Regions from separate parts of the [Pantoea] beijingensis genome, predicted to be linked through region 1. Evidence: predicted binding sites of a transcription regulator. Region 1 holds the regulator's gene; the other holds the start of a gene.
What was found. The regulator PurR, encoded in region 1, represses purine synthesis genes. The targets are predictions, from matches to a motif close to CANGCAAACGTTTGCNTG.

Region 1 (14,988 bases):
ACTACGGTATCATTAAGGTTATTATGAAAATTACTCAGCTTTTCACCCCACTTAAAGTGGGCGCGATCACCGTTCCAAACCGAATTTTTATGGCCCCGCTGACACGATTGCGTAGCATTGAACCCGGTGATATCCCTACGCCATTAATGGGCGAGTATTATCGTCAGCGTGCTACCGCAGGCTTGATTATTACCGAAGCGACCCAAATCTCTTTCCAGGCTAAAGGTTATGCCGGTGCGCCAGGCTTGCATACCCCAGAGCAGATTGCTGCGTGGAAGCACATTAACGCCGGTATTCATCAGGCTGGCGGGCGCAGTTGTGTTCAGCTATGGCATACCGGCCGCATTTCCCACAGCAGCCTGCAACCCGAAGGTAAAGCCCCTGTTGCCCCTTCAGCCGTTCTCTCAGCAGATACCCGAACTTCCCTGCGGGATGAAAATGGTCTTACCATTCGTGTATCCACCTCCTCGCCTCGGGCACTGGATAAAGCAGAAATTGCGGAAATTGTGAAAGACTTTGGACAGTCAGCAATTAATGCACGTGAAGCCAATTTTGATTTGATGGAGCTACACTCAGCGCACGGCTATCTGGTTCATCAATTCTTATCGCCGTCAACTAACCAACGTGACGACGAATACGGTGGCAGCATCGAAAACCGCACACGTTTTGCACTTGAAGTGCTTGATGCTGCCATTGCTGGCTGGACCGCCGAGCGAATTGGCATCCGTATATCCCCTCTGGGTCCATTCAATGGTCTGGACAACGGTGAAGATCAGGAAGGGGCTGCGCTGTATTACATTGCCGAGCTGGCCAAACGCAACCTCGCCTATCTACACATTTCTGAACCTGACTGGATGGGAGGCCCGGCCTATACGGAGTCATTCCGCAAAGCTATCAGGGCGGTTTATCCCGGGGTAATTGTGGGTTCAGGTGCCTATACGGCAGACAAGGCAGAAACATTGATTCAACAAGGTCTGATCGATGCCGTGGCTTTTGGCCGTAACTTTATCTCTAACCCGGACCTGGTTGAACGTCTGAGGCAAAATGCGCCATTAAACACCCCCAAACCAGAAACTTTTCATGGCGGCGGTGCGGAAGGCTATACCGATTACCCCACCTTATAAGCGTGGGATAATCGTACTCGACGGCAGTAAATTAGCGCTGCCGGATGTCACATGATTATTCCTGTGACATCCGCTCAGTAAACTTTCGAACGTAAGTCAAACGCGAACGATAGGACAACCTGAGTAAAAGGTAATGGCGTGACTTGCAAAATATCTGTCTGCACCCGGAAGCGGTGCGCCCTGCTCTTTGAATATTTTGGGTATATACTGAGTACGTTTTTTCTGCTGTCTGATGACAGCTCTTAACTGGATGAGGAATTTATGCGCTTACTTCACACCATGCTACGTGTTGGCGATCTGCAACGTTCAATCGATTTTTATACCAAGGTACTGGGAATGAGGCTGCTGCGTACCAGTGAAAACACCGAATATAAATATACGCTGGCTTTTGTTGGATTCACTGATGAGAGCGAAGGTGCCGTCCTTGAGCTGACGTATAACTGGGGCGTTAATGAATATGATCTCGGTAACGCCTATGGACATATTGCGTTAGGCGTTGATGATGTTGCCGCAACCTGCGAGCGTATTCGTAAAGATGGCGGCACGGTTTCTCGCGAAGCAGGTCCGGTAAAAGGCGGCACAACCATTATCGCGTTCGTTGAAGATCCTGACGGCTATAAAATTGAGCTGATTGAAAATAAACAGGCAGACCACGGCCTCGGTAATTAATTGCCGCAGGGGGGTGTGTGAGAGTGCCTGTATGTGTATGGCGCTCTCTTGAACATCTCCCCGGCTGCATCCCTCCCTGAAATTTGCCATACTATGCGCTGCATTTTCCCGTCGACGAGATCCTGATGTCTGAATTGAAAGAATTGAATACCCTGAGCGATCGCTTTCGCGGTTTTTATCCGGTAGTTATTGATGTTGAAACCGCAGGTTTTAATGCAAAAACAGATGCGCTATTGGAAATTGCTGCCGTCACTTTAAAAATGGATGAAAACGGCTGGCTGGAGAAAGATGAGACGCTCCATTTCCACGTAGCGCCATTTGAGGGAGCAATTCTTCAACCGGAGGCACTCGCCTTCAACGGCATTGATCCCCATAACCCATTGCGCGGTGCGGTGAGTGAATATGAGGCACTGCACGCTATTTTCAAACTGGTGCGCAAAGGGATTAAGGATAAAGGCTGCAATCGCGCCATTATGGTGGCGCATAACGCGACATTCGATCTTAGTTTTATGAATGCCGCCGCAGAACGGGCCAGCCTGAAACGTAATCCTTTCCACCCATTTGTCACTTTTGATACTGCCGCACTTAGCGGGCTGGTTGTTGGTCAAACAGTGTTGGCAAAAGCATGTATCGCCGCGGGGATCTCTTTCGATAGCACCCAGGCACACTCTGCACTTTATGACACGCAGCAAACGGCCGATCTTTTTTGTGAGCTGGTCAATCGCTGGAAACGCTTAGGGGGTTGGCCTTTAGTGCCCGCAGAGGCGCACGATCAGGAAGTCGATAGCTAACACAGATGTGTAAATAAGGGCGGGAATCCGCCCTTATTCTCAGTGATTAGTTTTCTTCAGCGGGATATTTAGCCGCTGTTTCTTTAATCAGCTGCTGTAATTCCCCCGCCTGATACATCTGAATGACGATATCGCAGCCACCAACTAACTCGCCATCAACCCACAGTTGTGGGAACGTTGGCCAGTTAGCATACTTTGGCAGCTCGGCGCGGATGTCCGGATTTTGCAGGATATCCACGTAGGCAAAGCGTTCGCCACAGGCAGAGAGAGCCTGAACCGTCTGCGCAGAGAACCCACAGCTTGGCAGCTTTGGCGAGCCTTTCATGTAAAGCAGGATTGGGTTTTCTGCGATCTGGCGCTGAATTTTTTCAACAGTACTCATAATTGCCTTCCTTAATACGTTACTTCGTGTCTATTTATTGTAGCGATACTCGGCATCACCTGAAAACGACATTTTCATCATAATTGCCCAGTTTGAGCCCATTATGCCAAAAACATAGACTAGAATAACAACTGTGCCCAAATAATCACTGGTAGATAAGGCTATATCTTAAATCTTTATCGCGTGCTGTTACCTTCGCGAGAATGTAAACGGCTAACAATCCGGCTGGCGGAATGCACGGTTGACCGTTTTTTAAGTAGTAACATTTCGTCATAATAGTGGCGAGATAAGCGACTGATAATGTTTATTTATAAACCGGATTGCGCTAATCCACGTTTTAAGCAAAAAAGACCTTACCTTTTATAAATCAATTAGATTAGAATCTTTCATCGGCGCTGCTTTTGTTGGGCAGAATTTTATTAAGCCGCTCTCTGATGCGACGAGAGCATAACCTGTTGCGGGATCATGCGTTTACTCATCACACTCTTTATGCTGGCATTTGCACAGTTGTTCTTTAATATGGCGCACGCATCGCCACATGCTTCTGTTACCGCAAATCAGCATAAAAAAGTGGATAAAAGCAGCCCGCGTGAAGATGAGCGGCGCAAAAGACGCCAGGTTAAAACGTCGCCTAAAAAAGCACGTACAGCCTCGATTCAGAAAGTAAAGCTAAAGAAAAAGCCTTCGCTACAAACTGCAGCCGTTGCCACGCCCCACGTCATCTCCGGTAAGAAGCCACTGATAAGGCATTATGGTAAACAACGCAAAATCGCATCCAAAGCACCAACTCTGACAGAGAATGGCTCATTGACTCTCAGTACCGCTCACCGGGTGCGCTATCAGAAAGCGCGTGAAACCGCGATGAATAAATTAATGGGTCAGCTCGGGAAGCCCTATCTTTGGGGAGGTACATCGCCCCATACCGGTTTTGATTGCAGCGGTTTAGTCTGGTATGCCTATAAAGACCTGGTGAAGTTTAAAATTCCACGCACCGCTAATGAAATGTACCACTTACGTGACGCTGCAACGATAAATCGCGAAGCGTTGGAAAAAGGCGATTTAGTCTTTTTTCGGATTAATAATCGTGGGGCAGCGGATCACGTTGGAGTTTATCTCGGTAACGGCAAGTTTATCCAGTCTCCGCGCACCGGCAAAGACATACAGATAAGCGCGCTTGGCGATGATTACTGGCAACGACATTATGTAGGGGCCAGGCGCGTGATGACGCCCAAAACTATCCGTTAACGTGGTGTGTCTTACGTCTTGAACCGCAGTAGTAATGTCCACCAGTGTTGCGCAACTTTCCGAATCGAGCAATAACCAGAGAAAGAGAGGCCATCAGCATTTTCCGTTGTCTCCCCCCTTCCTCATACTTATGCATCTGTGATTAATGCATTACCGCCACCAGGCTAAACGCAATAATCATCAGCAATGCGCCAACGGTGGTCATCAGCGATAACTTCAGGTTAGTACACATATTACACCTCCTTAAATAAGATTCTGTCGATAAACTAACTGGCAACACGATCTGAATGTCAGAGACATCCTATCTCACAACATGAATTATGACGACAACCAATAGCGGTGAACAGATTTTCCTGACATGGCAGGTAAAAATCTCGTTTTCTGTTCACAGCCTTGATAGAATTCCTTTTTTTCGTTGCGCAACGACTGCAACGTCGCATCACTGGCCGTATCTCAAGACGTCAATTACCTTCCCGACGTCATTCAGACAGCAATGAATAAACGACTGCCGTCGGTAATGGTGATGCGGACGCAAACGTTTAACATCAAGCTTATCAACAAATTATGATAAGCGCAGGGGTAGCATTTTAATGGCAACAATTAAAGATGTGGCAAAGCGTGCGGGAGTCTCCACCACCACGGTTTCTCATGTCATCAACAAAACACGCTTTGTCGCGGAAGACACGCGGGAAGCAGTATGGGCAGCAATCAAAGCGTTACACTATTCTCCTAGTGCCGTTGCACGCAGCCTCAAGGTTAATCACACCAAATCAATTGGACTGTTGGCAACCTCTAGTGAAGCGCCCTATTTTGCTGAAATTATCGAAGCTGTAGAAAATTGCTGTTTTGATAAAGGCTATACGCTGATTTTAGGCAATGCGCATAACAACTTGCAGAAACAGCGCGCCTATCTTTCCATGATGGCGCAAAAGCGCGTGGATGGACTGCTGGTCATGTGCTCAGAATATCCCGATGATTTGCTGAAGATGCTGGAAGAGAATCGCAACATTCCGATGGTCGTTATGGATTGGGGAATGTCACGCGGCGACTTTACCGACACAGTCGTCGATAACGCCTTTTCCGGAGGTTATCTGGCAGGACGCTATCTGATTGACCGGGGACATCGGGACATCGGAGCCATTCCAGGCCAGTTGGAGCGCAATACCGGCGGCGGTCGGCACGCAGGATTCCTGAAGGCGCTGGCTGAAGCCAATATTACCGTCCGCGAGGAGTGGATCGTTCAGGGAGATTTTGAGCCTGAATCCGGATACCGTGCAATGCAGCAAATTTTATCGCAAAAGAACCGACCAACTGCCATATTCTGTGGCGGTGATATTATGGCAATGGGCGCGATTTGTGCCGCCGATGAGATGGGGCTGCGGGTTCCGCAGGATATTTCGGTGATCGGGTATGATAACGTGCGTAACGCTCGCTACTTCACCCCTGCGCTAACTACCGTTCACCAGCCGAAGGTGCAGCTTGGTGAAACTGCCTTTGAAATGCTACTGGACCGAATTACCAGTAAACGCGAAGAGCCGCAGACAATTGAAGTCCATCCTTCTCTGATAGAACGTCGTTCGGTAATCGATGGTCCTTTCAGAGATTACCGCCGCTAAGAGTTTGTGAATGCAGGTCCGGGCAACGCCCGGTATCACTCGCGTAGCCACTCTTCATTCATCGTTTCACTGCTTCCCAGATAATCCAGTAGCCAGCTTAATGCCGGCGACATACTCTGCTCAGCCCAACTCACGCAGCAAGGGCTGTCAGGGAAGCTTTCCGGCAGCGATAATTCACTTAGTGCTCCAGATGCTATTAACGGCGCGGCAAAATGCCCTGGCACCATACCCACACAGAATCCCGCCAGCAAACAATCAAAAGCAGTTTCCCAGTCGGGCGTAACCAGTCGTCGCTGATTGTCCAGCGTCCAGGTCGTCCGTTTTGGTAACGCACGGGAAGTGTCTTCCAGTACCAACGATGGCCACTCTCGTATCCGGTCATCCTCAACGGCACCTGAATGCCGCGTCAGCGGATGTCCTGCTTTTACAACGCAGCGCCAGTTCACCGCCCCCATGTCGCGAAAAGCAAATCGCCCACCCACGGGAATCGCCTGCGTCGCGCCAATAGCGACGTCGACGCGGCCATCCGCTAACGCATCCCACACGCCATTGAACACTTCAGACGAAACGTGCAACTCCATATCTGGAAAAAAACGGTAAAAATCAAGGACCAACTGCCGGGTTCGTTGCGGTTTAACAATACGGTCGACCGCAATACTCAACTGCCCCCGCCAACCATTAGCGACCTGTTGGCACTGTCTGCGGGTGGCAAGCATTTTTTTGATAACACCTCGCCCTTCATGAATAAAAAGACGACCAGCATCCGTCAGAATAACATCGCGGTGACGGCGCTCAAAAAGGCTAACCGCCAGCCACTCTTCCAACTGACGCACGGTATAGCTTACCGCTGAAGGTACACGGTGTAGCTCATTCGCTGCTGCACTAAAACTGCCGGTGCGCGCTACAGCGTCGACCACTTCAAGGGAATGTTCAGACCACACAATTTGCCTTCAATTATTTTGATAACAAGACGCAAATATTAGCGTTTCACAACGTGTATGGCACGCGTTTACACTCAGCCGCGTTAAAATCACCTGCTATATAAAAAGAGCTGTTTAATGATCAAGTCGAAAGGTTTCCTTATTTACCTGGCCGTGCTGAGCATGCTGGGATTTCTTGCTACCGATATGTACCTTCCCGCCTTTGGCGCCATGCAACAAGATCTCCAGACCAATCCGGGGGCTATTAGCGCCAGCCTGAGTATATTTCTGGCCGGTTTTGCCTGTGCTCAGTTGGTGTGGGGGCCCTTATCGGACCGTATTGGGCGTAAGCCAGTATTGTTAATGGGCCTGAGCCTGTTTGCGGTCGGCTGCGCGGGCATGTTGTGGGTTGAAAGCGCGCCACTGTTATTAGCGCTGCGTTTTGTTCAAGCGATAGGTGTTTGTTCGGCCGCAGTGAGCTGGCAAGCACTGGTTGTTGATCGCTATAGCGGCACTCAGGCAAATCGCGTTTTTGCTACGATTATGCCGCTGGTCGCCCTTTCTCCAGCACTGGCACCCTTGTTGGGTGCATGGCTTTTGAACCATTTTAGCTGGCGCGCTATTTTTGTTGCCCTGTTCGTCATTGCGATAGCGTTATTCATTCCAACACTACGTCTGCAAACCAAAACCGCCAGTACAGTACATAATAATGCTCAGGAGAAGGTCAGTTTCTTCACACTATTACAGTCTCGTCCTTACAGCGGCAATGTGCTGATTTATGCCGCCTGCTCTGCCAGTTTTTTTGCCTGGCTAACAGGGTCGCCATTTATTTTGGCCAATCTTGGCCTGACACCGGGCGATATTGGCCTGAGTTACGTTCCGCAAACGATCGCATTTCTGATTGGTGGATTTGGCTGTCGCACACTGCTTAATCATGTTGACGGGAAAACCATCCTGCCCTGGTTACTGCTGGGTTATGCTATCAGTATTACGGCAATTTTTTTGGTCGCGCTATCCGGCATCGTTACGTTGAGCGCACTCTTAATTCCTTTTTGTGGGATGGCGATGGCAAATGGTGCTATTTACCCGATCGTAGTCGCCAACGCCCTATTACCTTTTCCAAAGGCAACCGGTAAAGCAGCAGCCTTGCAAAATATGCTGCAACTGGGACTGTGTTTCTTTGCAAGCCTCGCGGTTTCATCACTTATTTCACAAGTATTGATAGTAACCACCGCCGTAATGTTGTTCACAATTTTTCTGGCCTTCATTGGTTTTGCACTACAATTTCAAGGGTGGCCAAAGAAATTACGCGACGGTGAAGTCGCCACACTGGGTAGACATTCCTGAGAAAAACGATTTAGTTAGCACCCTAACAATTTACCATTGAATATTGCCTCACGTGAGCATATACTCTTTTTGAGGCAATTTTTTACAACAAATTAGCAACATTTTTTTATTTTAGCCTGACAGGGTTGTCGTGGTGTTTTACGGCGTGGCATTCGTTGCGCTTCTCTGCAGGAAATACCCAACGTAAACGACGCCGTAGTGACTTGAGTTGGCATCTGTACGATCGTCCCTCAGGAATAAGTACCACTGTTGCGTTCTTAAGAAAGGTATATTCATTCAATTTCAATCCTCTGTTTAACGTCGGATATCTGACGCACGGATTTTTCCGTGGGTTTTCTCATAATACTGTAGAAATTGACTATTCTATTTCTCAGGTTCTAATCACAGAAGGTGATGGAGAAGCTATGAGTTCATCGTGTATAGAAGAAGTGAGCCTGGAAGAAAACCATTGGTACCGCATTGTCCATGAAATGCTCAATATTGCTGATATTGAGATTAATGGTTCGCGCCCGTGGGATATTCAGGTTAAAAATCCGGAGTTTTTTAAACGGGTTATCCAGGACGGCTCACTGGGGCTGGGTGAAAGTTACATGGACGGCTGGTGGGATTGTGAACGCCTCGATATTCTTTTTCAGCGCGTATTAATACATAAACTCGACCAGAAACTCCCTCACCACTTTAAAGATACGCTGCGCGTCGCGGCTGCGCGTCTCACCAATTTGCAATCCAAAAAACGCGCGTGGATCGTTGGTAAAGAACATTACGATCTGGGTAACGATCTCTTTTCGTTGATGCTGGACCCGCATATGCAGTACTCCTGCGGATACTGGAAAGAAGCCTATACGCTTGAGCAAGCACAAAATGCTAAGCTGAAAATGATTTGTGAAAAACTACAGCTTCAGCCCGGCATGTCCTTGCTGGATATTGGCTGCGGCTGGGGTGGATTGGCCGAGTATGCGGCCCGCCACTATGGCGTGAGTGTTTACGGTGTCACTATTTCTGCCGAACAACAGAAATTAGCACAGGCACGCTGTGAAGGTCTGGACGTCACTATCCTGCTACAGGATTACCGCGACCTTAATCAGCAATACGATCGTATTGTTTCCGTCGGCATGTTTGAACATGTGGGGCCTAAAAATTACGCCACCTACTTTGACGTGGTTAATCGTAACTTGAAGCCCGACGGTATTTTCCTGTTGCATACCATCGGTGCAATTAAAACCGATGTGAATGTAGATCCCTGGATCAATAAATATATATTCCCTAACGGCTGCCTCCCCTCAGTACGTCATATCGCTGACGCCAGCGAGCCCCACTTTGTTATGGAGGACTGGCATAATTTCGGCGCAGATTACGATACAACGTTAATGGCGTGGTATGCGCGTTTTAATGATGCCTGGCCACAGTTGGAAGAAAAGTACGGGGAACGTTTTAAACGTATGTTTAGTTATTACCTTAACGCATGCGCGGGTGCGTTCAGATCGCGCAGTATTCAGCTTTGGCAGGTCGTGTTTAGTCGTGGTGTAGAAGGTGGGTTACGCGTCCCACACTAAATGGTCAACCGCCGTTTCAGTAGATTACGCAGGAAACAGCAAGGGATAACGACAACGTACTGAGTATACTGCTCAACCCTATAGAAATATCACCAAACTCAAGGGTCGCAAGCGACCCTTTTACTTTACTCACGACTCTTCAGCCCGTTCAGCCGCCGTCAATAACGCGGCTTCACGCTGTGCTAACACCCGCTCGACCGTTTCGACAATGGCCTGAGTGTGGGGATCGATCTCGATATTGACACGTTGTCCCAACTTCTTCGTGCCCAGCGTAGTGCGAGCCAGCGTCTCAGGGATTAAATGCACACAGAACTTTGTTTTGTTAACATCCCCTACCGTCAAACTGATGCCATCAATGCCGATAAAACCTTTGTGCAGAATGTATTTCATCTGCTCTACGTCCCGAGGTTTAAACCAAATTTCGCGATTATTCTCTGAATTAATGATCTTACAAATTTCGGCCGTAGTCATAATGTGGCCAGACATCAAGTGCCCACCAATCTCATCACTGAATTTCGCAGCTCGCTCAACGTTTATCTTATCGCCCGGCTGAAGCTCACCCAAGTTAGTGATACGTAATGTCTCTTTCACCAAATCAAAACTCACGCGATCATTATTGATTTCCGTGACGGTTAGACAGCACCCGTTATGCGCAACTGATGCCCCCAACTCCAGGCCTGGCAAGAGTTCCGCTGGAAGTTTAACTATATGGGTACGGAAGTTGGTTTTTTCTTCGATAGACAGCACCTCTGCGGTGCCCTGCACAATACCGGTAAACATGCTTAAACCTCAGTCTGTTTTTTGGCAATATTACCATAGTCTGCCGATTTCCAGCATTGGGGCATGATCATCCCCTACCGGTTTAATGATCGTTGGATTAACGTATATCGTCCCGCTACACTAGTCCTGCGGTCCTGGAATTCATTGGCAAAAAAAAGCTGGATGATGATATCGGACCTCAATCCGTCACCCCAGTCCGATACTACCGGTGAGCAAAGCGGTGGTCTGTGCCGCTAACAGTTCCAGATACGCCAATAATGACGACGACGATATAGTCCGATGATCACGCGTTAAGGGATAAATATAATTAAAAAGGATATATTACGTGCAAAAATATATGACTGAGGCGCGACAATTACTCGCCCTCGCCATTCCCGTCATTCTTGCGCAAATTGCGCAAACTTCGATGGGGTTCGTCGATACCATTATGGCGGGTTCTGTGAGTGCAACGGATATGGCGGCTGTCGCGGTCGGGACGTCAATCTGGCTCCCCAGTATTCTATTCGGTCATGGCTTAATTCTGGCCTTAACGCCAATTGTTGCGCAACTTAATGGTTCGGGTCGTCGCGAGCGCATAGCACATCAAGTTCGTCAGGCTTACTGGCTTGCGGCCTTCGTTTCGGTATTAATTATGGTGGTGCTATTTAATGCGGGCCATGTTATTGGCGCGATGAAAAATGTCGATCACGATCTTGCTGATAAGGCGATTCGCTATCTGCGTGCTTTACTGTGGGGCACCCCAGGCTACCTGTTTTTTCAGGTTGCACGTAGCCAATGTGAGGGATTATCCAAAACGAAACCCGGGATGGTGATGGGATTTATCGGCCTGCTGGTCAATATCCCGGTAAATTATATTTTCATTTACGGGCACTTTGGCATGCCCGCCTTGGGCGGTGTGGGCTGCGGTGTGGCAACAGCCGCAGTTTACTGGGTTATGTTTATTGCCATGAAAATTTGGGTAAATCGCGCGGGATCGCTGCGGGATATCATAAATGCTACCCGATTCAGCACGCCTGATTGGCCAGTATTATGGCGAATTACTACGCTTGGACTGCCAGTTGCCCTGGCACTCTTCTTTGAAGTAACGCTCTTTGCCGTCGTAGCACTGCTGGTTTCCCCTATGGGCATCGTCAAAGTCGCGGGTCATCAGATCGCGCTGAACTTTAGCTCTCTCATGTTTGTACTGCCGCTTGCTTTAGGAGTGGCCGCCACGATTAGAGTGGGTTACCGGCTTGGCCAGGGCTCGGCTGAAAATGCACGGATTGCAGCATGGACGGCACAGGGGGTTGGGATCTGTATGGCTGCGATCACCGCAACCTTTACCGTCATCTTTCGTGAACAGATTGCCTTATTGTATAACGATAATCCTGAGGTAGTGATGCTGGCCGCACAGCTGATGTTTCTGGCTGCTATCTACCAATTCTCTGACGCTATTCAGGTAATTGGAAGCGGCATCCTACGCGGATACAAAGACACACGCTCGATCTTCTTTATCACATTTATCGCTTACTGGGTTCTGGGCCTCCCCAGCGGTTATATTCTGGCGATGACTCATTGGGTGGTGCCGGCTCTCGGCCCGGCAGGGTTCTGGTATGGGTTTATTATTGGCTTAACCTCATCAGCCGTTATGATGATCTGGCGAATTTGCCGGTTACAACGTTTACCGGCAGACGTTATTCTCGCCAGGGCTGCTCGTTAATCTATGGGCCTTTCGGGCCCATTACGTTTAAAAAAACGGCGGGTCGCACAGTTGCTCAGCAGTCGGTAACAAAAATCACGCTTTCCGCTTGCCAGCCGAGTAAGCTGCCGTTAATATTCGTCCCCGCTATCAGCTTAATAGCAAAATGCGTTCTTAGCTCAGTTGGTTAGAGCACCACCTTGACATGGTGGGGGTCGGAGGTTCGAGTCCTCTAGAACGCACCAAAGTGCGTCCGTAGCTCAGTTGGTTAGAGCACCACCTTGACATGGTGGGGGTCGGTGGTTCGAGTCCACTCGGACGCACCAATCGTTTTTTGCGTTCTTAGCTCAGTTGGTTAGAGCACCACCTTGACATGGTGGGGGTCGGAGGTTCGAGTCCTCTAGAACGCACCACATCCAGTACCCCCCGTTTATTCGTTACTTATACTGAACTCCCCTGTTTGCGCAACTTCACCTTTTATTGATCTGACACCTCTCCAAACTGTGCTTTTTAATTGGTTTTCTAGCACTTAGCGACTATAATAATCAACGTTGTTTTACTTGAATGGTTTCAGCCAATTGACGAGCCCCGACCTGCAACAACTACAGCTTGCGCAACACATCCCGGCGGCCATGCTGGACCATCCGCATAACTTCTTCTGCACGCTTTGTATCTGTCTCCTATTATTATTCAGTATTGTCACCCTTTATACCGTCCGTCTGATACACACAAATTTTCCCTTCGGTGCATTGCTCATCGAAAATACGCCTTAATCCTCCATCACAACTTATAGATAACTTGCTCATGAAAAAGACCAAGATCGTTTGTACTATCGGCCCTAAAACCGAATCCGAAGAGATGCTAACCCACCTGCTTGATGCAGGTATGAATGTGATGCGTCTCAATTTCTCCCATGGCGATTACGAAGAACACGGCCAGCGCATTACCAATTTGCGTGCAGTGATGAGTAAAACCGGGCATCAGGCCGCCATCCTACTGGATACTAAAGGTCCGGAAATCCGCACCATGAAGCTGGAAGGCGGCAATGATGCTTCCCTCAAAGCGGGTCAGACCTTTACCTTTACGACCGATCAGTCGGTGATTGGCAACGCAGAGCGTGTTGCAGTCACCTATCCAGGTTTCGCTGCCGATTTGAAAATTGGCAACACCGTGCTGGTAGACGATGGTCTGATCGGTATGGAAGTTATCGAAGTAACGGAAGACAGCGTCATCTGCAAAGTGCTGAACAACGGCGATTTGGGTGAGAACAAAGGCGTTAACCTGCCGGGTGTCTCTATTCAGTTACCGGCACTGGCTGAAAAAGATAAGCGTGACCTGATTTTCGGCTGTGAACAAGGCGTTGACTTCGTCGCCGCTTCTTTTATCCGTAAACGGTCAGATGTATTGGAAATTCGCGAACATCTGAAACAGCACGGCGGCGAGCATATTCAGATCATCTCCAAAATTGAGAACCAGGAAGGTCTGAACAACTTTGATGAAATCCTTGATGCCTCCGACGGTATTATGGTTGCTCGCGGTGACCTCGGCGTTGAAATTCCGGTTGAAGAAGTCATCTTCGCGCAGAAAATGATGATCAAAAAATGTAACCGCGCACGTAAAGTGGTCATTACCGCCACCCAGATGCTCGATTCGATGATCAAAAATCCTCGCCCTACCCGCGCTGAAGCTGGCGACGTCGCGAATGCCATTCTTGATGGTACTGATGCCGTAATGCTCTCAGGTGAGAGTGCAAAAGGGAAATACCCGCTGGAGTCGGTCACCATTATGGCAACGATCTGTGAACGTACAGACCGCGTAATGAAGAGCCGCATCGACTCTCAGCAAGATAACCGTAAAATGCGCATTACTGAAGCCGTTTGCCGTGGCGCGGTTGAAACCGCCGAGAAACTGGAAGCACCGTTGATCGTGGTAGCGACCGAAGGGGGTAAGTCAGCGAAATCCGTGCGTAAGTATTTCCCGAACGCGACCATACTGGCTTTGACCACCAATGAGCAGACCGCACGTCAGCTTATTCTGAGCAAAGGTATCGTGACGCACATCGTGAAAGAGATCGCTTCAACTGATGATTTCTACCGCATCGGTAAAGATGCAGCACTGGAAAGCGGCTATGCGCTAAAAGGCGATGTCGTGGTGATGGTTTCTGGCGCACTGGTACCAAGCGGCACCACAAACACAGCATCAGTTCATGTCCTGTAATTAAGAATGGCATTCTGTGCTAAAAAAGGCGCCTAAGGGCGCTTTTTTATTTTTTAATAAAAGAGGTTCAGAAAAACACCAATCGAAAAAAACTATTTAATCCGCAGAAATTCGAAGATTCGTCCGATTAAAACTGCCTGTTTTCTTTTATTTTTCTCTCATTTACCCCCTGACAGATGCTTCTTTGAGCGAACGATCAAATTTAAGCATGTTCTCATCAAAAATTTATTCTCATTGGAAAAAGCTTTGTGTAATACTTGTAACGCTACATGGAGATTAACTCAATCTAGAGGGTATAAATAATGAATCGTACTAAACTGGTACTGGGCGCGGTAATTCTGGGTTCTACTCTGCTGGCAGGCTGTTCTGGCAATGCTAAAATTGACCAGCTGTCTACCGATGTTCAGACTCTGAACGCTAAAGTTGATCAGCTGAGCAACGACGTGAACGCAATCCGTTCTGACGTTCAAGCGGCTAAAGACGACGCAGCACGTGCTAACCAGCGTCTGGACAACCAGGCTCGCTCTTACCGTAAGTAAGAGTTCTGGTAGTAAAAATGGCGCACATTGTGCGCCATTTTTTTGCCCTGATGTTCCCGTTATCCCCGATTTATTATTTCTAAACGTCCCTGTCGCGCTGTACGCATCCCTGCTGGCTTGGCGTTAA
Region 2 (14,988 bases), 1.9 Mb from region 1:
AGAGGGAAGATGTATGATCTGCAGGTCAGAGAAGTCACACGACGCCGTGGCGTGGGGCAATATCTTCTGGAAGAGGTGCTGGCGCAAAACCCACAAGTGACGCAATGGCGGATAACTGATGATGGCGATGCAGAAGCTGACGTAATTGCGGCCTTTATGCAGGCCTGCGGCTTTACGGCGCAAAACGCTAGCTGGCATTATCAGCGCGAAAGCTGAGTTGGCAGCCTTCTCGCCCGCTACGCAGGTTTGTTCCTTTGAAAATGCTGCTTTCCTGACGCACCGTTCGCGATTATAAGCCTCATTCCTGGGGCTTACCCCTTCAGTGGCCAGCAACAGTACGGTTCAAAAATCACGCCCGGTGTTTTTGTCGCCATCCATGCCGCTTGTGCTGAACGCTTTGAGGACGAGCCGCATGGACCCGGCGAGAGGACGTGTTGGGCAGGAGCGAAACCATCACTAAAACCTGAGACGGTCAGGCCGCTATGCCCCTGACCGCGAACTTCTCCCGTGATAACAGGCAAAAAAAATCCGGACACTTTCGTTTCCGGATTCTTATCTCATCGCGTGTCACGCGTGAAGATCAATGTCAGTTGATCAGGCTTCAATCGCCATACGTAATTTTTTCATGGCATTTTTTTCTAACTGACGCACACGCTCTGCGGAAACGCCGTATTGATCGGCCAACTCCTGCAGCGTCGTTTTATTGTCATCGTCCAACCAGCGCGCACGAATAATATGCTGACTGCGCTCGTCGAGTCCCTGCATCGCGTCACTCAGCTTATCTGCCGCATGGTTTTCCCAGTTATCTTCTTCAATGCCATCGGCAAAATCAGAGGATTTATCCTGCAGATACAGCATCGGAGCCACAGAGCGACCTTCGCCCTCATCGTCCGGCGTTGGATCAAATGTCATATCCTGCGCGGCCATCCGCGATTCCATCTCGCGCACATCTTTACTGGTAACACCCAGCTCACGCGCCACCATTTCAACTTCATCCTGGTTAAACCAGCCCAAACGCTGCTTGGTTTTACGCAGATTAAAGAACAGTTTACGCTGAGCCTTGGTGGTCGCGACTTTCACGATACGCCAGTTGCGCAGTACATATTCGTGGATCTCGGCCTTAATCCAGTGTACGGCAAAGGAGACCAGACGCACCCCAACCTCAGGATTGAAGCGACGCACGGCTTTCATCAGACCAATGTTACCTTCCTGAATCAAATCCGCCTGCGGTAAGCCGTAGCCTGAATAGTTACGAGCGACATGAACAACAAAGCGTAGGTGAGACAGGATCAGCGTCTTAGCCGCATCCAGATCGCCCTGGTAATGCAGCCGTTCAGCAAGCGCCTTTTCCTCTTCTGCCGACAACATCGGCCAAACATTGGCAGCCCGAATGTACGACTCAAGGTTACCTAAAGGAGCAATCGCTAAAGTTTGCATTTCTTTGGTCATTCAAACCCTCTCATATATTTTACGTTGTTGCCGCGCGATTCCCTGGCGCAACTCACTACACTACGTGAATTGCTCGCGGAAATCGAAAGCAATCTGTGCTAGTTTGACGGCAAAGTTATCCACAAGTTCATTTTTTCTGTGGATATTTTACACACAGCATGCAGATTCGTGAGACAAATGATGTGACGCAGGCGGGGGAACCGGAGGAACGCTCCTCTGCAGCACATCTTCACGCAGCAGAGGAACATTATACCAAAAAAACATTGCTGTGGGTTACTGAGGCGTAAATCGACGTAAATGTTGTACCGTAGCCAACCACGCCGCTATCCAGCCAATCATCGCAGCAATCAGTAGCAGCAGCAGGCTCTCATCCCAGGATAATCCACTCAGATTAAACGTGGTGCCAAACACCGAAGCCACCTGCGTAACAACTGACTCCAGCCGGAACACCAGCACCTCAGAAAGCAGCAGCGATAGCAGTGCGCCACTAAAACCAAGTAGCGCTCCGCCATATAAAAATGGACGCAGGATAAAGCCATCGGTAGCACCAATTAATTTCTGCACGTTGATGGTGTCCCGACGAGCAAAAATACTGAGGCGAACGCTGTTACCTATCACAAGAAATACCGCGATGATCATCAACACGCCGATCATTGCCGCCACTTGTCCCACCAAACCGGTCAAGGCGGCCAAACGGGCAAACCAGCTGTCATCCATGCGAACTTCATCCACACCATCAACCTTCGCCACCCGATCACGCAGGCTCTGCATTGTAGTGGAATTTTGAAAGTTTAGCTTCGGGGTAATAATCGCCACTGCCGGCAAAGGGTTCTGCTCCAGCATGTCCAGTGCGCCACCAAAACCGGACCAGTTACGAAACTCTCCCATCGCTTCTTCACGCGATAAATAGTTGACGGTATCCACGCCGTCCTCTTTTTTCAGCACAGCAATGACGTTTTCAGCCGCGGTATCATCCAGTGTTTTACTGAGATAAACCGTCAACTGCGGGGCCGGATACCATTGCTCTGCCGCCTGGCTGACGTTTTTCCATACCATATAGCAGACGCTTGGCAAGGTTAAGGAAATGGCAATCACCATCACCGTTAATAAGGTTGCCAACGGCTGACGCCACATATCCGATAACGTCCCGCGTAAGGCATAGCGCCACTGCTCCTGCCAGCCACCTTTCAACGCTTTGCTTTTAGAGAGCTGTTTCGTCTTAGGTGCAGGCGCTGCCGTACGCTTGTTGCGTTTATTCACCATGATGGCCTCCGTGCAGCCTTCCCTGATTAAGCGACATCACACGGTAATTACGCCGTGCAATCAGGCCCATATCGTGGGTAGCCATTAAAACCGTTACGCCAACCCGGTTAAATTCTTCAAACAGCCGTAAGATATCTTCCGATAGGGCATCATCAAGGTTACCGGTCGGTTCATCAGCCAGCAGAACAGCTGGCTTATTCACCACGGCACGCGCAATACCTACGCGCTGCTGCTCTCCTCCCGAGAGCTGGATCGGGAAATTTTTCGCTTTGTCGAGCAAACCCACCTTATCCAGCGCTGCCGAAACGCGACGACGAATATCTTCACCGCTAGCACCCGCAATAATCAGTGGGATCGCCACATTGTCGTAAACCGAACGATCCATCAACAGGTGGTGATCCTGAAAAATCATCCCAATCTGGCGCCGCAGAAACGGGACTTCACGACTTTTCAGGCGGCTAATATCATGGCCACCGAACCAGATATGGCCTGCGCTCGGGCGTTCAATGCCACAAATTAGCTTCAGCAAGGTACTTTTCCCTGCCCCGGAATGCCCGGTCAGAAACGACATCTGTCCCGGGCGCAGATGGAAATCTACCCCCTGAAGCGCTTGTCGGCCGCCGAGATAAGCCTTACTGACCTCTTCAAAGCGAATCATCCTAATTAGTCCTCTCGGGCAAAAAGTGCCTCAATAAAATCGTCGGCCTTAAATGGCCGTAAATCCTCAATACCTTCGCCTACACCAATATAGCGAATCGGGATGCTGAATCGATCGGCCACGGAGAAGATCACGCCGCCTTTCGCCGTCCCATCCAGTTTGGTTAGGGTGATCCCCGTCAAACCCACGGCTTCATGGAAAAGCTTGGTCTGGCTGATTGCGTTCTGTCCCGTGCTGGCGTCGATGGTTAGCATCACTTCATGCGGCGCATTTTCATCCAGTTTTTTCATCACGCGGGTAATCTTTTTCAGCTCTTCCATCAAATGCGATTTGTTCTGCAAACGCCCTGCAGTATCCGCAATCAAGACATCAACGCCACGCGCTCTTGCGGCCTGAATCGCATCAAAAATTACCGAAGCAGAATCAGCGCCGGTATGTTGCGCCACCACAGGGATATTATTGCGCTGCCCCCAAACCTGAAGCTGCTCAACTGCAGCTGCACGGAAGGTATCCCCCGCAGCCAGCATCACACTTTTACCTTCAGCCTGATACTGACGCGCTAACTTCCCAATGGTGGTGGTTTTACCGACACCGTTAACCCCCACCATCAGGATAACAAACGGTTTCTTACCACTCACATCCAGAGGAGCGTCAACGTTTGCCAGAATCTCTGACATTTCCGCTTTCAGCAGACCGTATAACGCCTCAGCATCACGTAGTTGCTTGCGGTTCGCCTGCTGCGTGAGGTTAGTTATGATGCGACGTGTGGTTTCTCCCCCAACATCGGCAATCAGCAACTGTTCTTCCAGCTCTTCAAAAAGATCGTCATCGATCTTCTTGCCGCGAAACAATCCGATAAATCCTGAACCCAGATTCTGACGCGTTTTGACCAGACTACGTTTCAGACGGGCGAAAAATCCCTCTTTCGTTGGACGCTCCTGTTCCAGCATTACGGGTTCAGGTTCAGGTTCAATGACCTCTTCAGGCACATCGTCCATCTCCACCACTTCTGGCTCAGATTCCATTTCGGCGACGATTTCCGCCGTCAGCTCACCAGATTGCCCAACATCGTATTCCGATCTCTCCGCTATCCGAGTCTCATCCGGTAATGGATCTGTGCGCACCTCATCAGCATGGGCAGCAGTTGGCTCCGAATCAGCAAGCTGTTCGATTTCTGGTTTCTGCTCTGCTTCACCGGTCTCTTCATTGATGACAGCGATCGCTTCAGGTGAAACATCTTCATCGATCGGTGTAGGATCACCGGCGTCAGAACGCGTTTCTGGCAACGACTTATCCGTCTCAACCTGATGAGTTACTGCGAGATCATGCGCTTCTTGATGGGCGACAGTTTCCGTGATGCTAACGATCTCTTCAGCCAGCTGTTCAGACGATGATGATTCGGTATCGGATTGCGTGAGCGTTGCGGCATCCGATGCACTGTCAGCGGAAGACTCTACATCTTCTAACGTCTCTTTTTGTTCATCCTGCGGTGATGCCTGTTCGTCGCGCCCAAAGCCCAACCAGGAAAAAAAGCCACGTTTTTTATCTTTTGCCATTGTGCGACCACACTCCTCGATGGCTAAACTCCACACGCCAACGCGTGTGGTTTGCGAAAATAGTTTGATGATGAATGCGTTAGTCTAACACTTTCCGCGCAGTGCCACACCAGCCCCCTTCAACGCGCTCCCGCACGGCCTGCGCCCATGCCGCATCTGTACGGCAGTCGCCAAGGCAAAGGCAGCGTCAGTGATAACGGGAGCCTCAGAATAATTGAGGCTTGCCCTGGAACAACATGATAAGCAAAATAGCTTGCCGTATCAGGCCTCACAAAAAATTATAACGAGTTGTAAATGACATGATTAAAAAACCCCGCAGTAATGCCACCGGGCAGATCCGTATTATTGGTGGGCAATGGCGAGGCCGAAAGTTGCCGGTACCTGACAGTACGGGTTTGCGCCCAACAACCGATCGCGTGCGTGAAACTCTGTTTAACTGGTTAGCCCCTGATATTCAGTTGGCACGCTGCCTGGATTGCTTCGCAGGCAGCGGCGCGCTGGCGTTGGAAGCGTTATCCCGTCATGCCGCATCCGCGACAATGCTGGAGCTTGAACGTCCGGTTGCACAACAACTTGAAAAAAATCTTGCCACCCTCGGAACGACGAATGGGCGGGTTATCAACACCAATGCGTTAAGCTGGTTGGATAAACGCGGCGAACCTTACAATATTGTTTTTATCGATCCCCCGTTTCGCAAGGGATTATTAGAACAAACGGTGCTTTTGCTGGAGAGCCAAGGCTGGCTGGCAGATGATGCGCTGATTTACGTCGAGAGCGAAGTAGAAACGGGTTTACCTCCGGTGCCGGCTAACTGGCAGTTACATCGCGAGAAGATTGCCGGACAGGTGGCATATCGTCTGTTCGTACGCCATGCCCTTATCAAGGAGAAAGATGATGTTGCTTAACCTGGGACGATTATTAATGCTGTGCGTCTGGGCGTTCTTATTGCTTAATGTAGTACAACCGTTTCCCAAACCATTAACCTATTTTGTGAATGTCGCGCTTTTTTTTATGGCAATCATGCATGGCTTACAGCTGGTTCTACTACGGGCTACCCAGCCCAAAGATGCACCAAAGCTCAGCGGTCTGACCCAAGCGAAAATTTTCTTCTTTGGCGTTTTCGAGCTGCTGGCCTGGCAAAAGAAGCACTACCCTAAACAATAGTACTATCCGTCCATTTGACGTCACACATGCGCCATACGGACGGATATCAATTATTGGTCCGCACCATACGCAATAAAACTGATAAAACGCGATCCTTGTATCTTCAGTTCGCCCTTCACGCCTTTATCCATTTGGTGGTAATCGCTGGCGTTCAGCGCCAGTTTGAAATCACCGGCACCGTTTAGCGGATGAAACCAGGCTTCATAACGCATCGCTTCACCCGCTATCACTTCACGCTGACGCGAGCGGCGGTTTGGCGCAGGAAATTCTCGTTTGGTTTTGACTTCAGCCGGTAACGTGCGAATAGGTGATGCATTATTTACCGCCACTTCACGGCGCTGCTTAATAAACTGACGGGTCGCCAGAATAGCGATAAAAGCCAAAACAATAAAAAGCAGTAATGGTGGCTTGCTCATAGCGACTCTTCTCCCCAAATGGCTTTATACCCACACATCGTCCAGTTTGCATTCAGGATCGCCTCGTCAACCGGCGACTTAATATATAAGGGTATAAGATAAGAAACAGACCTCGGCAAGCATACAACCACAGCGCGAGCATTGTCACATCGCCGGAGCATAATCTAAACTGGTATCGACAATGTAGATGGAATTTATCAATACAGGTCTCTGGCAACGCTGGTCAGTTTTACGACGGGCAGGTAAGAAACCGGTGCGTAGCACTTGGCGTGAAGGTTCTTAGCACTGTATCCAGTACAAATGACAGCTTAGCGAGTCCTACATAGGAAAAATTTATGCTGTGGTCGTTCCTTGCTGTGTTCTTTTCCGGTTGGCTTTATGTTGATGCATCTTATCGTGGTCCACACTGGCAACGTTGGGTGTTCAAACCCGTGACTCTTTTACTGTTACTGGCCTGGGCATGGCAAGCCCCGGTATTGAATACCACGGACTATTTTATTCTGCTTGGTCTACTGGCGACACTGATTGGAGATGCGCTCACCCTGTTACCTAAACAGCGGTTGCTTTACGCCATCGGCGCGTTCTTTCTGTCGCATTTACTCTATACCATCAGCTTCACCGGCCATATGACACTGAGTTTCTTCTGGCCGATTCCGCTACTGCTGTTAGTCGTCGGAGCCGTGGTTATCGCCACATTGTGGACACGCCTGGAAGATCTACGCTGGCCAATCTGTACCTTTATCGGCATGACATTGGTGATGGTCTGGCTGGCAGCAGAACAATATTATTTCCGCCCAACCGATTACAGTTTTTCACTCTTTATCGGTGCAACTTGCCTGCTACTGGCTAATATCGTCTGGCTTTTCGGCCAGTATCGCCACAGGTTTAACGCCGAACGCGCCATTGTGGCTGCCTTTTATTTTGCTGGCCACTTTATGATTGTTCGTTCTCTTTATATGTAAATAGCCACTATTTCTCCGTTGAGATAATGTCGTATTTAATCCTTGACTCTGGAGTCAGCTCCAGAGTGTAGGATAGCGATATCGCCGGCCAAATCGGCCTGCGCAATCACTCTTCAGGAGGCTTTATGCATCAACACACTTCCTGCGGCTGCGGTCACAACCACACCGCAAAACAACCTGGATGTACTGCCCCACGCCGTCCTGTGATCAAGGCAATTACGGCTATTCCAACTATTTCATCTATTTCATCTATTGCCGCCCCCACCGTCGTTGAAGCTTCCTGCTGCTCGGCGACCACGACGCCATCTGATGACTCCCCTGACGACGATGACCGATCCCCTGCCGGTGAACGCTTCAGTTGGAAGATCAGTGGGATGGATTGCCCAAGTTGCGCCCGTAAAATAGAAAATACTCTGAATAAACTCGAACAGATAAAGCAGGCTCGAGTGATTTTTGCCACCGAAAAGTTACAGGTCATCGCGACCAGCGACATACAAGAACAGATCGAAAAATCGGTCAGACAAATTGGTTTTTCCCTTCATCGTCAGCAGTCAAGCCGCGCCGTTTCGGAGGCCAGCCACTGGCAGGAGAATCGTGCCATTATTCTGCTCGGGCTGCTAATGCTGGCCAGTTGGCTAATCAGCATGATCGATGTAAGCAGCGGCAAACTGGCATTTATTGCTACCACCTTAATTGGCCTATACCCCGTTGGCCGCCAGGCACTGACATTAATTCGCAGCGGTTCTCCCTTTGCGATTGAAACCTTAATGAGTATCGCGGCAATCGGCGCGCTATTTATCGGTGCCACAGCCGAGGCCGCGATGGTTCTGCTGCTATTCCTGATCGGCGAACGTTTAGAATCATTTGCTGCCAATCGGGCAAGGCGTGGTGTTACAGCATTGATGGCGCTGAAACCTGAGGAAGCAACGCGTCTACACGGGGAACGGCGTGAAACGGTTTCTGTCGATGAGTTATCGCCTGGCGACATCATCGAAGTGGCTGCCGGTGCCCGTTTACCTGCTGATGCCAAACTGCTTTCTCTCCCGGCCAGTTTCGATCAAAGCGCGTTAACCGGCGAATCAGTCCCGGTTGAACGACTCGTGGGTGAAACTGTCGCCGCAGGCTGTACCAGTGTTGATCGTCTGGTACGTATGGAGGTTGTTTCGCGGGCCGGAGAAAGTGCGATAGATCGCATACTGCATCTGATTGAAGAGGCCGATGCGCGCCGTGCACCAATTGAGCGATTCCTCGATCGCTTTAGCCGCTTTTATACCCCGGCGATCATGGCACTGTCGCTGCTGGTTATCGTGATCCCTCCCCTGTTATTCGCTGCGGCCTGGCAGCCCTGGATCTATAAGGGGCTGACACTGCTATTGATTGGTTGCCCATGTGCCTTAGTGATCTCCACACCAGCAGCAATCACCTCTGGTTTGGCGGCAGCCACACGGCAGGGCGCTCTGATTAAAGGCGGTGCAGCACTGGAAAGCCTGGGAGCAGTTCGTACCTTTGCCTTTGACAAAACCGGGACGCTTACCGAAGGGAAACCGGTGGTGACTGACGTGATTTCACTGGTCGGTGAAACGACGGAGATGCTGCTGCTCAAAGCCGCAGCAGTTGAAACCGGCTCGTCGCATCCACTTGCGCGCGCTATTCTGGCACGAGCGGGGCACCTGAATTTACCCATCCCCGTTGCGGAGGAGCAACGTACACTGGCGGGTATCGGCGTCGAAGCCAAAGTCGCGGGCCGTCTTTTGTTACTTAGCGCACCGTCAAAACTTGCACAGCTCACGGACACGCAGCGAATACAAGTCGCTGAACTGGAAGCTACCGGAAAAACCGCCGTTGTGCTCGTGGAAGAACGGCAACCTATTGCGCTCATTGCCCTGCGCGATAGCCTGCGTGCTGATGCGCGCCAGGCCATTGCCGCGCTTCAAGCATTGGGTATTGAGGGTGTGATGTTAACCGGAGATAACCCTCTTGCTGCTGCGGCCATCGCCAGTGAGCTGGGCATAACCTTCCGCGCCAGTCTGCTGCCCGAAGATAAGGTGTTGGCAGTCAGAGAGTTAACTCAGAAGCAGCCTGTGGCAATGGTCGGAGATGGCATCAATGATGCACCCGCCATGAAAGCGGCCACTATAGGCATTGCGATGGGCAGCGGTACCGATGTTGCACTGGAAACCGCCGATGCGGCACTGACGCATAATCGTCTGGCTGGCCTGGTGGCAATGGTCAGACTGTCACGTGCGACTCATGCCAATATTCGTCAAAATATCGCAATTGCACTGGGATTGAAGGGCATATTTCTGATCACTACGCTGGCCGGGATCACGGGTTTATGGCTGGCGGTGCTGGCTGATTCAGGTGCGACGGCATTGGTTACGGCCAATGCGCTGCGCTTACTGCGTAAGCGTTAAATCCGCAGCAAGATTCACGGGCACACAGCCCGTGAATTCTCAGGGAGTAACCCCTTTTTTCAGCAAATATTTATAAGGAAGAGCATCGGTTAATTGTGCAACCAGCGTATGTTCCATAAAGCGACAAAAACCGGGAATATCACGCGTTGTCGCCGGATCGTCAGCAATTATCAACAGCGTTTCACCGACATTCATATGGCGAACCGTTTTACGTACCATCATTACGGGTTCAGGGCAACGAAGTCCCTGCGCGTCCAGAGTTTGATCGGGGTTAGCGAATCTATCGCTCATAACATTCTCGGGTAAAGTGAAAAACCAGACTCTAAATAGTCACGTTGCTGACCAAAGCCCATACTGCCTGAAGTATGACAAGTCTTTATCGCCGCTTATTTTACCCCTGCAAGCCGCTTAAGCAAGTGATGCCCATCAACGTTAACGTTTGCGTTAAAATTAACCATTGCATTGAAAACATAACGCGGTAAGATGCCGCCCGATTATTATCTATGCCCGTCATACGTATGGTCGTGAGTTTGCCAATCGCATGCTCTCCCCTGACATCGCCGCAATATCAATGCTACCGGGGATGACAGACTGTCCATCACGCCATGGCGTGAATGACAGGGTATATATCAATTTGGGTTCCCTCACCCCACCACTAAAAAGGCGACATATGATCCACTTTACTTCTCATCAGCGCATGCATGCGCTGATCTGGCTATCACTGTTTCACGTGCTGGTCATCAGCTCCAGTAACTATCTGGTGCAATTACCTATCTCTATACTGGGTTTTCATACGACCTGGGGTGCGTTCAGCTTTCCCTTTATCTTTCTTGCGACCGATCTCACCGTCCGTATCTTTGGCGCAACTCTGGCACGCCGTATTATTCTGATGGTGATGGTGCCAGCGCTGTTCATCTCTTATGTGCTCTCCGCGTTGTTTTACCAGGGAGAGTGGCAGGGATTCTCCGCAATAGAAGGGATGAATATTTTTGTCGCCCGCATCGCCTGTGCCAGTTTTATGGCTTATGCACTAGGCCAAATTCTTGATGTATATGTGTTTAACCGGTTACGTCAGAAAGCGCGCTGGTGGGTAGCTCCTGCCGCGGCGATGTTCCTCGGCAACATTAGCGATACGCTCGTGTTCTTCTTTATTGCGTTCTATAAGAGTAGCGATCTGTTTATGGCGCAAAACTGGGTGGAGATCGCCCTGGTAGATTACAGTTTCAAGGTGCTGATTTGCATGATTTTCTTTCTGCCAGCTTATGGTGTATTACTCAATGCAGCCCTAAGACGGCTGGCTGAGCCATCCCGTAATACCCAACTTCATTTCAGTTAAGCAGCGTAACTCAGGTAATGATTCTTAAGCGGGTATGACAGTCGGCAGCCGCGGTTTTAGTTATCATTAGAATCCGGCAATTTCGTATCCTGTGACAGTAATCGGGTTGCTTTTGCTGACTGATTCAGTTTGTATATACCCTAAATAATTCAAGCAGTATGGCGGTCAAAGACGCGTACGCGAGTAATAAAAGGGAACCTGATGCGTAACTTAGTGAAATATATCGGAGTAGGCTTATTGGTGGTAGGTTTGGCCGCTTGTGACGGAAAAAATGATAATGCTACCGCCAGTGATACCAGCAGCCAGGCCGCACAGGCTATTAGCCTGCTTGATGGTAAGCTTAACTTCAATCTTCCTGCCGGAATGTCAGATAAGAGTGGCAAGCTGGGTAACCAGGCTAACAATATGCACGTTTATGCCGATGAGTCAGGTCAACGCGCGGTTATCGTGATTGGTGGTGATGCCACGAATGAAAGCCTGGACGTGCTGGCAAAACGGCTTGAGGAGCAACAGCGCAATCGCGATCCTCAGTTACAGGTGGTGAGTAATAAATCAATTGAGCTAAAAGGCCAGACCTTACAGCAGTTGGATACTGTGATTTCCGCGAATAACCAATCCGCCTGGTCTTCCGTAGTATTAGGGAAGGTCGATGGCAAGTTGCTAACGCTGCAAATTTCATTACCTGCGGATAATCAACAGCAGGCCCAGACCGAGGCGGAGAGTATTATTAATACCATCACGCTGAAGTAATCCCACCCCTTATACTTCACGCTGCGGCATTGTTGGTTGTGCATAATATCTCCCGGAAACTTACCCAGGTACGTTCCGGGGGATATCCGGGCTTATCGCCGCCCTGCAGATCGAATTATTTAGGGTATATATACTCGCTATACATCAAGCTACAGCTTAAATATTCTGTCATTACAAACCTGCCGTTTCACGGATATATCTGCGTGCCTTCAGTGCATATTCAAACGGGTTTGCCAGTGTTGGATCCTGCTCGGCTTCAACCACCATCCATCCCTGATAGCCATACTCATCCAGAATGGTAAACACCGGGTTAAAATCAATCACACCATCGCCGGGCACGGTAAAGGTCCCTTTTTTCACACCATCAAGAAAAGATAATTTCTGGCTTTTGACCTGAGCCACAACCTCATCGCGCACATCCTTCAGATGTACATGATTGATGCGCGGCAAATAACGCGTTAGCAGCGCTAACATCTTCTGTTGCGAACCTTCAGAATAATAGGCATGACCCGTATCAAACAGCAGGAAAACGTCATCGTTGGTCGCCGCCATAAAACGATCCACTTCTTCGGTTGTCTGGATGCCCGTTCCCATATGATGATGCAGGCAAACCTGCATTCCTTTCTCAGCAGCGAGTTTGGCCAGCACATTATAGCCCTCAGCCGTTAGCCGCCATTCTTCATCAGTAAAGCAGGGCTTGGCTTCCAGTACCGGCAGCCTTGTTCCCTGAATGCTCTTGCTCTGTTCCGAACACCCAATGACTTTCGCGCCCAACGCATGCAGGAAATCCCGATGATGGATAAATTCGTCGAGGGTTTTGTCTTTGTCTCCTTTGGCAAAGAACGTACTGAACCAGGCATTGCAGATCTGAATACCACGAATATCCAGCATCGGCTTTAATATGGCCGGATCGCGTGGATATTTACTGCCAACCTCACTGCCGGTAAAACCCGCAAGCGCCATTTCACTGACGGTCTGCTGAAAAGTATTCTCCTGCCCTAATTCAGGCATGTCATCGTTAGTCCAGCCAATCGGCGCAATTGCCAGTTTTACGTTATCTTTATTCATATTTGTCCCTCGTACAGCATGGCGGTTTTATAACGCCCTGCCCTAAGCGGCCTGGTGTTAGCTAAGTGTTCATGTCGCTGGTGGAGCAGTGAATAACCTATCTTTTATCGCCCTGCCAACGGGTCACAACTTGTCGTAAAACACGGGACGGGGCGGTAAATTAACCGGCTCAACGGCACCGCTATTTTGCGCTTTAAGACAGGCATCAGCAGCGACGGAAGCTGCATAACCGTCCCATGCCGATGGGCCTTTCAATTTGCCAGCAGTAGCATCATTGATAAACGCCTGTAGCTCGACGTCGTAAGCATCAATAAACCGGTCTTTCCAGTCAGTCAGAATGGTTTCCGAAAGGCGTGCATCTTTACGCATCAGTATGGAAGAGGGCTCGGGCAGTTTAGCGATTCCATTTTCACCAACCACTTCACACTGAATGTCATAGCCGTAAGAACAATTGACGAAAATTTCCACATCAATACGGATCCCGCCCTGCGTCTCGAACAGTACAATCTGCGGATCTTTCAGTTTGGCATGGGATTTCGACGTTGTACGTGGGAAAACAACCTGAACAGTTTTGTAATCATCGTCGGTTAGCCAGCGCAGCACATCCAACTCGTGGATCAACGTATTAGTTATCGCCATATCTGTGGTATAGCTTTCTGGCACGTTCATGTTGCGATGCGCGCAATGCAACATCAGTGGCTCACCGATTTCACCGTCGGTAATCACCTTTTTCAATGCACGATAACCAGCATCATAAGGGCGCATAAAGCCGACCTGCACCAGGCGCCTACCCGCCTTCATTTCGGCTTCCACAATACGACGGCAGCCTTCAGCCGTCATCGCCAGTGGTTTTTCACAAAAGACCGGTTTACCGGCAGCAATCGCGGCCAGCGTAAACTCCTCGTGGGTCGGGTCCCAGGACGTGACCAATACGGCGTCGACATCTTGCGATATCACAACATCATGGCCGTTAGCACAAACTTCCGCATGCAAACCGAGTTTTGCGATCGCAGCTTGTGCCACTTCAATATTGATATCAGAAACGGCCACGACCCGAGCCCCTTGCAGTACCTGACTGCAACGACGGATGTGCTCCTGACCAATGGCACCAGTACCGATAACACCAAGTTTCAGAGTCATAACGCCTCCAGTAATCTTCAGGACAGGAACGGGATGCCACGCCAGTATGTGGGGCAGCGATTGTTCAGAACGTAAACTGTTAATACTTTCGGGCTTGATCCAGATGCTCGCCCTGTGCTTTGGCTGCCGCATCTACCTGCTCTGATTGAGAAACTCGCGCGGCGCCTACATGCCACCAACTGAAATAGTTATGCACCATGGTTTTAGGCAGAACTTTAATGTCAATAAGGGTTGAGACGGTCTGAATACGCGCATCGGCCAGCGCCTGTTTGAGTTCGCTTAACGTGTTGACACGATACGTTTTACATCCATATCCTGCCGCTATCGTGGCGAAATCAATTGGTATAAAACCACCATCCAACTGACCGCTCTCGGCGTTACGGAAGCGAAACTCGGTAACAAAACTCTCGCTCCCATTCCCCAATTGCAGGTTGTTGATACAGCCATTGGTCATGTTATCGAAAAGTACCACGTTAATTTTAGCGCCCTCCTGAATGGAGGTGACCAACTCCGAATGCAGCATCATAAATGCGCCGTCGCCCACCAGCGTATAGACTTCGCGGTGAGGCTCAGCCAGCTTAACGCCGAGCGAAGCGCCCACCTCATAGCCCATGCAAGAGTAGCCGTATTCAAGGTGGTAACTGTTGTAATCTTTGGTGCGCCAGACGCGCTGTAGGTCTCCCGGCAAGCTGCCTGCGGCGGCAACAATCACTGCATTTTTTGGCAGATTGTCATTGAGCATACCCAGCACGCTACTTTGGGTAAGAAAGGAGTCAGTCAGGCGATTAAACTCTGCAAACAGTGCCGCACTA

Region 2: tusA (sulfurtransferase TusA) is a predicted target of PurR. The motif match lies at 10,311-10,328, and genes of this name have one in related genera.

Annotation. Positions count from the first base shown of each region.
Region 1 covers NZ_CP071409.1:2,145,804-2,160,791, forward strand. Annotated here, with positions in the region: gene nemA (alkene reductase) at 24-1,124, shown strand; gene gloA (lactoylglutathione lyase) at 1,386-1,793, shown strand; gene rnt (ribonuclease T) at 1,919-2,584, shown strand; gene J1C60_RS09645 (Grx4 family monothiol glutaredoxin) at 2,631-2,969, opposite strand; gene J1C60_RS09650 (C40 family peptidase) at 3,432-4,211, shown strand; gene cydH (cytochrome bd-I oxidase subunit CydH) at 4,354-4,443, opposite strand; gene purR (HTH-type transcriptional repressor PurR) at 4,802-5,827, shown strand; gene punR (DNA-binding transcriptional activator PunR) at 5,863-6,768, opposite strand; gene punC (purine nucleoside transporter PunC) at 6,886-8,094, shown strand; gene cfa (cyclopropane fatty acyl phospholipid synthase) at 8,499-9,647, shown strand; gene J1C60_RS09680 (riboflavin synthase subunit alpha) at 9,777-10,427, opposite strand; gene J1C60_RS09685 (MATE family efflux transporter) at 10,753-12,126, shown strand; tRNA gene J1C60_RS09690 (tRNA-Val) at 12,274-12,350, shown strand; tRNA gene J1C60_RS09695 (tRNA-Val) at 12,355-12,431, shown strand; tRNA gene J1C60_RS09700 (tRNA-Val) at 12,442-12,518, shown strand; gene pykF (pyruvate kinase PykF) at 12,910-14,322, shown strand; gene J1C60_RS09710 (major outer membrane lipoprotein) at 14,625-14,861, shown strand.
Region 2 covers NZ_CP071409.1:256,621-271,608, reverse strand. Annotated here, with positions in the region: gene panM (aspartate 1-decarboxylase autocleavage activator PanM) at 1-216, shown strand, start outside; gene rpoH (RNA polymerase sigma factor RpoH) at 595-1,449, opposite strand; gene ftsX (permease-like cell division protein FtsX) at 1,723-2,712, opposite strand; gene ftsE (cell division ATP-binding protein FtsE) at 2,702-3,370, opposite strand; gene ftsY (signal recognition particle-docking protein FtsY) at 3,376-4,926, opposite strand; gene rsmD (16S rRNA (guanine(966)-N(2))-methyltransferase) at 5,226-5,831, shown strand; gene J1C60_RS01140 (DUF1145 family protein) at 5,821-6,090, shown strand; gene J1C60_RS01135 (DUF2500 domain-containing protein) at 6,141-6,506, opposite strand; gene J1C60_RS01130 (lysoplasmalogenase) at 6,842-7,468, shown strand; gene J1C60_RS01125 (zinc/cadmium/mercury/lead-transporting ATPase) at 7,594-9,882, shown strand; gene tusA (sulfurtransferase TusA) at 9,922-10,173, opposite strand; gene J1C60_RS01115 (7-cyano-7-deazaguanine/7-aminomethyl-7-deazaguanine transporter) at 10,553-11,218, shown strand; gene J1C60_RS01110 (DcrB family lipoprotein) at 11,420-11,968, shown strand; gene iolE (myo-inosose-2 dehydratase) at 12,140-13,036, opposite strand; gene iolG (bifunctional inositol 2-dehydrogenase/D-chiro-inositol 1-dehydrogenase) at 13,160-14,176, opposite strand; gene iolD (3D-(3,5/4)-trihydroxycyclohexane-1,2-dione acylhydrolase (decyclizing)) at 14,256-14,988, opposite strand, start outside.